DNA from 3 places in the Kinneretia aquatilis genome. Region 1 is predicted to be linked to each of the others. Evidence: predicted binding sites of a transcription regulator. Region 1 holds the regulator's gene; each other region holds the start of a gene.

Region 1 (4,265 bases):
TGCCGCCGGGCCGTCGGCAGCTCAAGTTCCAGCTTTCCGGGGGCACGGGCGATGGCGATCTCTACGCCCGCCTGGCATCGGCGCCGAGCACCACGGTGTATGACAAGAAATCCGATGGCTCGAGCAATGCCGAAACCATCACTTTCGCCTCACCCGTGGCGGGCACCTACTATCTGCTGCTCAATGCCTACGCCCCGGTCCACAACGCGCGCCTGCTGGCGACCTTGAGCTGAAGCCAGGCGGCGCTGGCCGCCAGCTTCGGGGCCGGTGCTCCAGGCGACCGGCCCTTGTCTTTTCAGCTGCGGCGCTGGCGACCGGCGCGCAGGCCCAGGGCTGCCAGGCCCAGGCCCATCAGCAGCCAAGTCTGCGGTTCCGGCACGGCAGCCAGCATGCCCTGGCCGAGGTAGCTGTGGGTCAGCGTGGTCGGGTGGATGCGGTCCCAGTACATATAACTCTCGGGGCTGCTGCAGATGCTGCCGTCGGGCTGGCCGACATAGCCGGTGAAGCAGGCTTGGGTGACATTGCTGAAGCCGTAGAGCGCCGCGTTGTCGACCAGGGCTTGCTGCGTGCCCAGGGTGTCGAAATAACGGATGTCAATGCCGGGCAAGGTGCGCAGCTGGCCGATGGCCTGATTCAGGCCAAAGTTGAAGCCCAGGGAGAGCTGGTGGAGCTGGCCCGACAGGCCGGACGACAGGCCGGCCGGTGTCTGGCCCAGGTCGGGCAGGCCTGGCATCAGGAAGCTGCGCGCACCCAGGCCGTAGAGGGTCTGCACCGCGCTGCTGAGGTTCTGGATGGCCGCTTGCGCCGTGGCCTGCGAGAAACCCAGGTACTGGAAATCATTGGCCCCGCCCCAGAGCACGTAAAGGGCCTGGCTGTCGGCGGCCGAGCCAGCCAGGCCGGACTGGAAGGCGCCCACTTGCGAGAGCATGCCCGTGTTCTGCAAGGCGGCCGGGGCGCCTGCGGCCACCGCCGCGCCGTTGAGCCAGCCGGTTTGGGCACCGCCCCAGGCGTAGTCCTGCAGGCTCACGCCCAGGCCTTGGGCGAGGTGCTCGACGGCCACCTGGCCGTTGGAAAAACGACCCTGGAAATAGTTGCCCGGCTGGGGCACGGCGCCGCTGGTGGCGCGGTAGAAATTGCCGTTGTCCGAGAGGCTGTCGCCGAAGGCGATCACGCGGCTGTAGCTGGTGGCGGCACTGCTGCTTGTGGCCTGAGCCTGAGCTTGGGAGGGGGCGGCCCAGGCCAGGTTGGCGGCGAGTATCAGCAGCGCGGGCAGGCGGGCGCCGGCCGGGGAGCGGAGGGTGGTGTTCACGGCAGACCTTTCAAGTAACGATCCAAGTCAGCGGCATGATGGCATGTCTCGAAATGGGATTCACCTGAAATCGGTGTGCGTGTTCACGTTTGGGGGTGAACGGGTGAACGGGTGAACAGGTGAACAGGTGAACAGGTGAATGGTGAATCGTGGGGTGTGGTTCACCAGTTTACTGATTCACCCGTTCACTCAAGCTTCAACCTTCAAACCACCCGCCGCATCGTCGTCGTCCCGATGTGCATGCCTTCGCGGTATTTGGCGACGGTGCGGCGCGCGACCTGGATGCCTTGCTCTTCCAGCATGCTGGCCAGGGCGCTGTCGGAAAGGGGTTTGGCCGGGTTCTCGGCGGCGATGAACTGCTTGATCAGCTCGCGTACGGCGGTGCTGGAGGCCTCGCCGCCGGCCTCGGTGGACAGGCCCGAGCCGAAGAAATACTTGAGCTCGAAGGTGCCGAAGGGCGTGGCCATGTACTTGGCCGTGGTCACGCGCGAGATGGTCGATTCGTGCAGGCCCAGCTCATCGGCGATCTCGCGCAGCACCAGGGGCTTCATGGCCACGGCGCCGTGGCTGAAGAAACCTTTTTGCCGCTCGACGATGGCGGTGGAGACGCGCAGGATGGTGTCGAAGCGCTGTTGGATGTTCTTGATGAACCAGCGTGCCTCCTGCAGCTGGCCGCCCAGGGCGCTGTTGCTGATGCCGCCGCGCGTCTGGCGCAGGGCGTTGGCGTAGAGCTCGTTGATGCGCAGCTTGGGCGCGACCTCGGGGTTGATGATGACGCGCAGCTCGCGGCCGACCTTGCGCACGATCACGTCCGGGATCACCGCCGGCGCCTGGCCGCGGGCAAAGCGCCGGCCGGGCTTGGGCTCCAGGGCCACGATCAGGGCTTGCGCTTCACGCAGCAAGGCATCGTCGGCGCCGGTCAGCAGCATCAGGCGGCGGCTGTCGCGCTTGGCCAGCAGGTCCAAGTGCTTTTTGCAGATCATGATGGCGATCACCTGCGGCGCGCTGCGCGGCAGCTGGCGCAGCTGCAGCTCCAGGCATTCCGTCAGCTCGCGGGCACCGACGCCGGGCGGGTCCATGTGGTGCAGCCATTTGAGGGCGATGCGCAGGTGGTCGAGCAGCTCCTCGCGCTCGGCGGCGCTGTCCTCGTCACCGTCCGGCACCAGGGCCTCGGCGATGGCTTCCAGGCTGTCCTCGAGATAGCCGTCCTCGTTGAGAGAGTCGATCAGCAGGCGTAGCGCAAGCTGGTCGGTATCGCTGAGGTGCATGCCGGCCATCTGCTGGACCAGATGCTCTTGCAGGCTGATCTCGGCCGATTCCTGGTCGCTGCGTTCGCCGTCTTCATCGTTGCTGCCCGAGCCGCTGCCGCTGTTGCTGGGCAGTTCGCGGATGCCGTCGAAATCGTCGCCCTCGGTGCCGTTCTCCCAGTCCTCGCGTTCGGTGCTGCCGAAGTCTTCGGCCTGCAGCTCGGGTGTGGCCTCGGCCTCGGCGCCGCCGCCCAGCTCACGGTCGGCGCCGCTGTCCTCGGCGGCGCTGGCCGGGCGCAGCTCGGGCAGCTCGGGCGTGGCGACGGAGAAGTCTTCTTCGGTTTCGAGCAGCGGGTTCTGCGCCAGCATCTGCTCGACTTCCTGATTCAGCTCCAGCGTGGACAGTTGCAGCAGGCGGATCGATTGCTGCAGCTGCGGCGTCAAGGCCAGATGCTGGCTCAGTCGAACCTGGAGTGACTGCTTCATGGCGCGGGCTCAGGGGCAGTCGTGAGATGCAGGAATCCCTGCATCAGCCCCGCGCGGGGCTGCCGTGGCAGCGGGCGTGTAGGCATCCATGGCCGGCTCTACATGCGGAAATGTTCGCCGAGATAGACCTTGCGCACATCGGCGTTGGCCACGATCTCGTCCGGCGTGCCCTCGGCCAGCACCGAGCCCTCGCTGATGATGTAGGCCCGGTCGCAGATGCCCAGGGTCTCGCGCACATTGTGGTCGGTGATCAGCACGCCGATCTGGCGCGCTTTCAGGAAACCGATGATGCGCTGGATCTCCAGCACCGCGATCGGGTCCACGCCGGCGAAGGGTTCGTCCAGCAGGATGAAGCGCGGTTGCGTGGCCAGGGCGCGGGCGATCTCGACGCGGCGGCGTTCGCCGCCCGAGAGCGCCGGCGCCGGGCTGTCGCGCAGCTTCTCGATGCTGAGGTCGTGCAGCAGCGCTTCCAGCAGCTCCTTGATGCGCGGCTCTTTCAGCGCGCGGCCCTGCTCGTCGCGCTGCAGCTCCAGCACGGCGCGGATGTTCTGTTCCACCGTGAGCTTGCGGAAGATCGAGGCCTCCTGCGGCAGATAGCTCAGTCCCAGGCGGGCGCGCTGGTGGATGGGCAGGTGCTCGACCGATTGGCCGTCGATGTGGATCTCGCCGGCGTCGGCGCGCACCAGGCCCACGATCATGTAGAAGCTGGTGGTCTTGCCGGCGCCGTTGGGGCCCAGCAGGCCAACCACCTCGCCGCTGTTGACGCCCAGATGCACGTTCTTGACCACGCGGCGCACGCCGTAGCTCTTGGCCAGGCCCTCGGCTTCCAGGCGGCTGCGCGGGCCGGATTCGAGGGCGGCCACGGGCGCGTGATGGGGGCTGGCGACGCTGCTGTTGCTGCTGCTCATGGCGCTTTGCGGGGGCTCAGGCTGGTGCTGGGCTTGAGTTGCACGCCGGAGGCCGCGGCCGCGGGTGCCGAGGCGGCCTCGGGCGCGCCGCCGCGCGGCATCATCACCACACGGACCCGGCCGCTCGGGTGGGGCGAGGTCTGGCCGCCCTCGAGGGTGAAGACCTCGCTGCGGTTGTCGAACAGGATGACTGCGCCGGTCACCTCGTCGGCCACCGTCGTGCCCTGCAGGCGGCGCACCACGGCATTGCCGATGAAGCGCACGGTGTCGCTGCGGGTGTCGTATTCAAGCTGGTCGGCCAGGCCTTCGATGGCC
Region 2 (4,265 bases), 200 kb from region 1:
GGCCCCGAGGCGGCTGCCGATGACATGGGCCCAGCGGCCCCAGCCCTCGTGGGCTGAGGGCTTGCGCGAGCCCGATTCGGCGATGCAGAACTTGTGCGCCAGGGTCCAGGCCCCGGCATCGGCCTGGGCCAGCAAGCACATCACATAGACCCGCGACAGCTCGGGCGACAGGGCCTCGCGGCGTGCGCCGCTGGCCTTGCGCACGTCTCTCATGGTCTGTTCAAACAGCGCGGCGGCCTCGGCCCAGCGGCCCTGGGCTGCGGATTCGGCCGCATCGAAGCCGGGCCGGCTGGGGCCGTGCACGCCCTCCAGCAGGCTGCGCATGCCGCTGAAATCGAGCGCTTGGGCGCGGGCCTCGGCCAGCTGGCTGCGCAGCTCGGGCGTCAGCTCCCGGCTGCGCGAACTTCCCCCGTGGCCGTGGCTGTCGAGCAGCCAGGCTTGCATCTGCCGGGCGCGCGGGTCGGCGGCGGGCAGCAGGTCCAGGCAGAGGGCCAGCAGCTCGCTGCGCAGCGCGCTGTCCATGCGCGCCATGGCCTCGGGCAGCCAGGGTTCGCTGAGGACTTTGCAGATCAGCAGGGGCTGGTCGAGCAGCTCCAGGCTGCCTTGCAAGCCCTGGCGGAATGCCGCCTGGCTGAGGCCGGCGTGCAGGTAGAGGCGCAGCAGCACGGCTGCTTCTTCGTCGGTGCGCAGGGTCAGCCAGCTGATGGGGCGGGTCACCTCGCCGTAGGCGCCGCTGAGCATCCAGGCCAGACGCTGCCAGTAGGGCGGCTGGGCGGCGGGCGGGTGCCGCAGCAGCTCTTGCAGGCGCGCGGCATGCTGCTGCAGATCGGCACGGTAGCCCTGGCCGGGGCGCTGTTCGATCAGGCCTCGGGCCTTGAGCAGCTTCAAGGCTTCGCCGATTTCGACGGCATGCAGATCGGCCCCGCCCGCGGCCAGCCACTGCGCCAGCCCGGCCGCACCGCGCGTGCCACCGCTGAGCAGCAGCGCATCGAGCACGGCCTGCTCGATCTCGCCCAGGCCCGGCGTGGCAGTGGCGTCAAGGGGCAGGGCAGCGTTGGAGGTCATGGGGTGGGCCGGAGGGAGACATGCGAACAGCACGAGGGGCGCGCGAGGGGCGCGAGCGTGCAGCAGCACAGTATGCCAAGCGGCCCCAGTCACGCCTCGATGCCGCAGACCGGCCTATCGGTCCCGTGCAGCAAATCACGGCGCCGCGCTGCCCGGCAAGGGCCGGAGCACTTTCTCAGTCGCAAGCCGGTAATGCTCCCTTGTTTCGATGCCGGGGCTCAGTACATTGGAGGGCCCTGTCAACGGCACCGGTTTTTTCCCCTCCGGGATCGGCGCCAAGACGGCTTTCCCGCCCACTGATGCTCCCCATGAAAATTCGCGTCCTCGGCTGCTCGGGTGCCATTGCAGCCGGCTTCAAGACCACCGCTTTCTTGCTCGACGACGATGTGCTCATCGACGCCGGCACGGGCGTGGGCGACCTGGCGCTCGACGAGCTGGCGCGCATCGACCACATCCTGGTCACCCATTCCCATCTGGACCATGTGCTGTCCATCCCGCTGCTGGCCGATTCGGTGCTGCGCCTGCGCGCCGAGGCGGGCCGGCCGCCGATCCAGGTGCATGGCCTGCCTCAAACCCTGCAGGCGCTGCGCCAACACATCTTCAACGGCGTGATCTGGCCCGATTTCACCCGGCTGCCCAGCGCCGAGCGGCCGGTGCTGAGCCTGCATGCTTTTGAAGTGGGCGAGGTGCTGGAGCTGGGTGGCCGCCGCGTCGAAGTGCTGAGTGCCGCTCACACCGTGCCGGCCTGCGGTTTTGCCATTGCCGGCCTGCGCGGCCATTGGGTCTTCACCGGCGACACCGGCCCCAATCCGGCGCTCTGGGCCCGCCTGGCCCAGTTGCAGGTCAGCCATCTGGTGATCGAAACCGCCTTCAGCAACGACGAGCAAAGCCTGGCCGACCTCAGCCGCCACCTCAGCCCCGCCCGCCTGGGCGTGGAACTGGCCCAGCTCGCCGGCAGCGTGGCCGTGCAGATCACCCACATCAAACCCGGCGAAGGCCTGGCCGTCATGGAAGAAATCGCCGCTCTGGCCAGCCGCCACCGAATCGAGGCATTGGTGGCTGGGATGGTGATGGATCTGGATTGAGTGGAGTGCCCGCCGGCGTTCGCCGAGCGTGATCTCGGCGCCACTCCTTGGCCAAGCCTCAGCCAAACACGGCAACCTCCGGGTTGCCGTTTGCTTTGGCACTTCGTCTTCTGACCGACTGCGGGCAGTCAGCACAGGCCTGACAAAAATTGTCAGCTCACCTTTTGCGTCACCGGCCATCAGGTCTCAACTGACCAAAATTGTCAGTCGCACCGCTCGCCGGCCCTCTGTTCGTGCCAAATTTCACGCCAAGTCGCTCTGAGCATGCTGGCACGACCCCTGCATTCAGGGGGTGCGTTCCCTCTTCTTTGTTTCTTTCATTCGTTCCCTGTCCCGTTCAACCCCGTAGGAGTACCCATCATGAAGCGCGTTCAACAAGGTTTCACACTGATCGAACTGATGATCGTCGTGGCGATCGTTGGTATCTTGGCTGCGGTCGCTCTGCCCGCGTATCAAGACTACACAACCAAGGGCAAGGTGGCTGAAGCCCCGTCGCTGGCTGCGACGGCCATTCGAAATGCTCAAGTCCTGTTCAATGAAGGTACGTTGTCCAGCTCTGCGACGAATGCAACCTTCGGCTTGTCTGCCACGGCAACCGATATCAATGGCAAATACGTTGAAAAAGTCGAAGCGGCTGGTGTTTCTGCTACCCAGGCAACGGTCACCGTTACTTTCAGAGCTGGTGTGACCGGCAATTCGGACGTGGATGGAAAGACCGTGGTCTACACCATCAATTGCACGGCAGGCGGATCGTGCAAGACGACGGTTGGTGGTACGGTCGCAACCAAGTTCTTGCCGAAGACTTGATTGACCGAATAGTGAATGCCGAGCAACGGCAATAAAAAAGGGCGACCTCAGGGTCGCCCTTTTTTTGTGCATTTCTAGCTGCAGTTCGAATGTAATTTCTTGGTCTTTGCCCTACACTGCACCTAGTTTTTTCGAGTAAGGGTGGATATTGTGAGAGCTTCTTCAGACGGATTTACTCTGGTTGAGTTGCTGATTGGTATTTTGATAATTGGAGTGCTTGCAGCGGTTGCAGTGCCAATATATCGTGACTATGTGGATAGAGCGCGAATCAGTGAGGCAGTCACGATGGTGCAGCCGGTGTTTTTAGCTGCTTCAGAGATGTGCGTGATCAATGCGCTTGGCAGTGCGACGTCTGCCCAATTGGGCACAGATGCTCCAGCAGTCTTCGCGACGGAAAAGGTTGTTGCTTCGATTTCAACCACGGATGTCAGCAATGATGGCCTGCTTGTAACTGTAGTATTCAAGAGTTTTGGTGGAGTTTCTGCTGGGAGTACATTGGTTTACAAGGGTGTTTGCACCAATCGCTCAATGAATTGGTCTGTGGATCCGACGAGTACTTTGCCGACCAAGTTGCTGCCTAAGCAGGCGTGATTTTGGAAGCTGATGCTTTGATGCTTCTGATACCCGCTCGATAGTCATGCAGGCTCTGCAAGTACCTGTGCCAGAACGAAGGCACGCTCCGAATCTCTCCATACTTATGAGTATGGTGTGCGCCTGTGCGATTCCGCCCCTGATTGCATACAACCCAGTTTCAACGTCATCGGTTTTTTGTCAGCTACTCGCTATCGCAGGTTGGGGTCTGGTGATGATCTCCATGGGTGCGAGACCTTTGCGCTGGTCGGGGGAGGCCATGAACTGGGCCCTGCTCATTCTTGCGCTGGCCCCATGGGCATCTGTTGTGAACGCGGGATTCCCCGTTTCTCTTGCCTTGTCGAGCAGCGGGATTCTTGTCTTGGCACTGTTGATTTACCAGCTGGGACACGGCTTGGAGGTAAGAGCTGGCGCCTCCTTTTCACGGGCAGTGTGGTTTGAAGCTGTGAGTTGGGCTTTCTTCGTGGCGGCGTTCTTCTGCTCGCTGGTCGCCCTGATTCAAGTTTTTCTGCCTGCCTTGGCCGATGGTGATTTGATCGCCCGAACGAGTATTCCGGGTCGAGCCATCGGCAATATGCGGCAGCCCAATCATCTCGCCCTGTTTTTGATTTTGGGTGTCTCCGGCGGCGTTTACCTCGCCGATCGTGGGCGATTCCAATTTGTATTCGGGCGCGAACTTTTTGGTTTGCTGCAATTCGGATTCGTGCTTGGAGTGGC
Region 3 (4,265 bases), 1.1 Mb from region 1:
GTGCCATCCGGGCAGCGGCGCCAGCTCACAGCGACCGGCTGGTCGAAGCGTGGCGGCAGCAGATCGGCGTTGTGCAGCACGCAGTCCCCGCGCGCCAGCACTTCGCGCTGGAAGTAGGCCGGGTAGTCGGCCAGCGCCAGGCTTTTCACCTCGCGGCGGATTTTGCAGTTGCGCGCGAGATCCAGCTCCACCTCGCTGATCACCGCCAGCGCCCCGTAGCCACCCAGCGCCGCGCGGAACAGCTCGGCGTTCTCGCTGCGGCTGGCTTCGACGATGCGGCCATCAGCCAGCACCAGCTGCAAGGCCTGCACGGTGCGGCCCACGGGCCCATGGCCGACATAACGGCCATGGCAGTTGACCGAGACCGAACCGCCGATGCTGAAGTTGGCATAGCTCTGCATGGTCTTGATGGCCAGACCCAGCGGGTCGAGATGGTCTTGCAGATCCCGCCAGCTCATGCCCGCCTGCACCCGCACCCGCATCTGTTCCGGTCGCAGCCAGACCAAGGCCCTCATGCCGCGCAAATCCAGCTGCAGGCCGCCGGCAATCGCCACCTGGCCGCCCATGCTGAAATGCCCGCCGCCCACAGCCACCTGGCCTGGCCAGGCGCGCAAAGCGGCCGCGATCTCGGCGGCCGAGCGCGGGTGCTCGATCCCGGCGACCGGCACGCTGTACAGACGGGTGACGTTGTGCACCCACAGCTCCGGCGCGCAATGCACCGCCGTGGGCAGCAGGCTGAGCAGACCGGCCTGGGCCAGGCCCAGAACCAGGCGGCGCCGGCCCAGCGCGGGCAGCGCGGCAAGATCGCTTAATCTCTGATCGCTGCTAACTTTTGGAGTCCCTGCCATGTCTTGCATCGTTCCGCGCTCCCTGGTTTTCGCGCAGCGTAGCGCAAGCCGCATGCGGCCCGGCCTGTTCGGCCTGCTGCTGGCCCTGCTCGGCGGCGCCGCACCGGCGCTGCAGGCGGCGCCCGGGCCGGCCTTCGACTGCGCCAAGGTCCAGCCCGGCAGCATGGCGGCCTTGGTTTGCGCCGATGCTGGCCTGGTGAAACTGGACCGCCAACTGGCCCAGGTCTACAGCCAGGCTCTGAAGAAGACCGCCAAGGAGCGCCCGCCCCTGCTCAAGGCCGAGCAGCGCGGCTGGGTCAAGGGCCGGGACGAGTGCTGGAAGAGCCAGGACAAACCGGCCTGCGTGAAAGACAGTTATGTCCGCCGCATCGCCGAGCTGCAGGCCCGTTACCGACTGCTGCCGCCGCAGGGGCCGATCCGCTGGGCCTGTGATGGCAATGCCGCCAAGGAGGTGGTGGTGAGCTTCTTCGCCACCGAGCCGCCGACCCTGGTGGCCGAGTTCGGCGACAGCAGCTCGCTGATGTTTGCCGAGCGCAGCGCCAGCGGCAGCCGCTATGTCGGCCGCAATGAGAGCTTCTGGGAGCACCAGGGCGAAGCCCGCATTGTCTGGGGCTACCAGGCGCCGGAGATGGTCTGCCGCCAGCCTCGATGAAGAGGAGCGCCGTGCCCTGCCGCATGTGGCCGGGCGCTTGGGGCTTGGGCGTTAGCGCGGCGATGGCGCACTGCTTGGCCAGGCGAGTCGCTCGCCCGACCGCCCGCCGGTGCTGGTGCCTGAGTAACGCGGCACCCATGCGGCCTGCATGAGTGGGCCTTGGCAGCCAAAGCTGCGGCGCACTCGGTGGGCTTCGCGGCAGACTGTCGCCAATCTTTACAACTTGTTTCGTGAGCCGTTGCCGATGTGGCCATACCGCCTGGCCTTGCAAGGTTCCCCGCGTTTCGGGGGGGGGCGGCCCTGACCGTGAAGCAAGACACGCCTGCTCGTTCTCAAATCCGGCCATCTGCTCGGAAACAGTGCTGCCTTGACCCGTCTTGTGCCTGACTCCACTTGGCGCAGCACTCGCGCTGGCATGTCATTTGCGTGGTGACGTTTGCTCTCCACTTGGGGGAGCCCGTCCATGCGATAGGGGGGCGGAACACCATGAATTCGAAAGAGCGACAGAAAGATGATGAAAAACGCAATCCATTCCTTTGCCATCGCAACCCTTGGCTTGGCCCTCGCAGGCGCCGCCCACGCTGGACCCGTCCATGTTGGCGTGATGAACGGCGGCGGCTTCGGTGGCGTCAATGGCAATGCCAACACCGCGCAGCAAGGCATCCTGTCTTCGACCCTGGGCTTCGTCAACAGCGGGTTTCAAGTCCAGGCCGGCGACAAAGTGCAGGTCACGGCAAGCGGCACCCTGTGCCTGAGTGGCAATGCGGGCTGTGGCGACGCGAACGGGCAAGTGATGCAGGGTCTTGGCAACGGGACGGCGCACTTCACGGGGCTGAACAATCTCTTCGGCGCCTTGGTCGGCAGCATTGTTGGCGACGACAGTGGCAACTTCCAGGCCTTTGATGCCGCCGACGTGGCAAACGGTATCTCGCAAAGCTCCTTGTTCGCTCTCGGTACGAACGTGCAGTTCACCGCGACCCGCAGCGGCCGCCTCTACCTGGGTGTGAGCGATTCGGCCTTCTGGGACAACGCGGGCGCTGGCTTCGAAGTGACGCTGTCGCGCATCCCTTCGGGCAATCAAGTGCCCGAGCCCTCGTCCTGGGCACTGGCCGGGCTGGCTCTGTTTGCAGCCTTCGCTGCACGCCGCCGCAGCGCCTGAGCTTGACGTTTCAGCTTGACGCTTGAGCTCGGCTAGAGCCGGCTGAACACGGCGCCCAGCATCGGCCGCCCGAAGGGGCGATGCACGGTGAGTGGGTGGCCGTGATGTGGCCGGCCTTGAAGGGTGAGCGCGGGTGCGATTGAATCGCTTCGAAAAAAAGAGGCCGCTGCAAGCCAGCGTTAGCTAGCTAGTCGCAAACCCGCGTCCCTTTTTTTGCTCAGGCCTCAGTAGCCGCTGGCCGGCAGGCGCGGGGCCACCAGGCGCCGGCCCTCGTCACCTTGTACGAGGCCGAAGCGCGGGCCGCCGGCTTCGCGCTGCGCATCCCAATCGGCCTGCGCCTGGGCCACCGCCTCGCGGCTGAGGCCGACGAAGTTCCACCACATTTCGATCTCGGCCGGGAAGGGCTCGCCGCCCAGCAGCAGAAGGCGGCCGCCGGCGCTGAGGCGAATGGACGCGGGCGCCTGCCCCGGCGCCAGATAGGCCAGCTCGCCCGTGCCCAGGGTCTCGCCGGCCAGGCCCAGCTCGCCTTCCAGCGGCAGCAGGCCATGCTCGAAATCGCCGCGCAGCTCCAACTGCAGCTCGACGGCTTCGTTCGGTGCATGGATCTCCAGGCCCAGCAGCGGCGTGTAGACCCGCGGCGGCGCCGTGCGGTCGGCGTGGCTGCCGGCCAGCAGGGTCCATTGCGCGCCCTGCTCCTGCCAGCGCGGCAGGCTGGCATGGTGCTCGAAGGCCGGCGGCCGGTCTTCCTCGCCCGGGGGCAGGGCGATCCAGAGCTGGGCGGCGTGGATGCGCGCGGTGCCGGCCGGCGCATCCTCGGTGTGGACGATGCCGTGGCCGGCCGTCATCAGGTTCACCTCGCCAGGCCGGATCAGCTGCTCGCTGCCCAGGCTGTCGCGGTGCAGGATCTCGCCTTCGATCATCCAGGTGAAGGTCTGCAGGCCGATGTGCGGGTGGCCGCCGACATGCAGGCCGCCGTTCGCCAGCGCCTGACCCTCAAACTGCACGGGCCCGATGTGGTCGAGAAAACACCAGGCACCCACGCGGCGCCGCTGCGCCGTCGGCAGGGCGCGGCGTATGGTCAGGCCCTCGCCCAGCTCGGTGCGGCGGGCGTGGATGCGGTCGAAGGGGGCGGCGGGGGTGCTGCTGTGGCTGCTGCTCATGCGAGGGCTCCGGGATGGCTGGCCGACATCATCGCCGGAAAAACACCGACCCAGGCCTGCGGAATGGGACCACGAGGCGGGCCTTGCTTGGGCATGCAGGCGGCTGAGGTTCCTGCTCGCCATCAGGCGGCGGCAGCTACTGCTGCGCAGCAGCGTGATGGACTTTCTGACTTCGCGTCTTGACGCGGAGCTGCCTCACTGGGCTCGTGGGTTGCGAAAGCCGGCGCTGTTCGAGCACCTTGCATCGAGAAGGGCGAGATGCTTCGAGTCGTGGTGATGTCCGATGTCAATCAATCGGCGCGCCCATTCCTGTGTAGGAGCAACTTCTTGGGAAACCACAGCTAGCTGTGCAGTCAGCAAAAGCCTTCAATTTCAAGGCCTGACCCCGGCCGTGACCCCGGCCGCGCCCCCGTGGTGCTTCAGGCCACCGGCAGCCAGCTCTGGCG

What was found. The regulator sigma-54, encoded in region 1, starts transcription at its own class of promoters, with help from an activator protein. The targets are predictions, from matches to a motif close to TGGCANGNAANCTGCTTT.
Region 2: a site for sigma-54 is predicted at 2,419-2,436, ahead of C1O66_RS15285 (pilin). Genes of this name have one in related genera too.
Region 3: a site for sigma-54 is predicted at 1,912-1,929, ahead of C1O66_RS19085 (PEP-CTERM sorting domain-containing protein). Genes of this name have one in related genera too.

The regions. Positions count from the first base shown of each region.
Region 1 is NZ_POSP01000003.1:2,627,024-2,631,288, reverse strand. Features, by position in the region: gene C1O66_RS14465 (pre-peptidase C-terminal domain-containing protein) at 1-233, shown strand, start outside; gene C1O66_RS14460 (SGNH/GDSL hydrolase family protein) at 296-1,309, opposite strand; gene C1O66_RS14455 (RNA polymerase factor sigma-54) at 1,513-3,042, opposite strand; gene lptB (LPS export ABC transporter ATP-binding protein) at 3,141-3,950, opposite strand; gene lptA (lipopolysaccharide transport periplasmic protein LptA) at 3,947-4,265, opposite strand, start outside.
Region 2 is NZ_POSP01000003.1:2,831,007-2,835,271, reverse strand. Features, by position in the region: gene C1O66_RS24630 (DEAD/DEAH box helicase) at 1-1,065, opposite strand, end outside; gene C1O66_RS15290 (MBL fold metallo-hydrolase) at 1,374-2,150, shown strand; gene C1O66_RS15285 (pilin) at 2,511-2,957, shown strand; gene C1O66_RS15280 (pilin) at 3,099-3,548, shown strand; gene C1O66_RS15275 (PglL family O-oligosaccharyltransferase) at 3,808-4,265, shown strand, end outside.
Region 3 is NZ_POSP01000003.1:3,695,574-3,699,838, forward strand. Features, by position in the region: gene C1O66_RS19075 (FAD-binding oxidoreductase) at 1-848, opposite strand, end outside; gene C1O66_RS19080 (MliC family protein) at 847-1,500, shown strand; gene C1O66_RS19085 (PEP-CTERM sorting domain-containing protein) at 2,105-2,659, shown strand; gene C1O66_RS19090 (pirin family protein) at 2,884-3,819, opposite strand; gene C1O66_RS19095 (metallophosphoesterase family protein) at 4,239-4,265, opposite strand, start outside.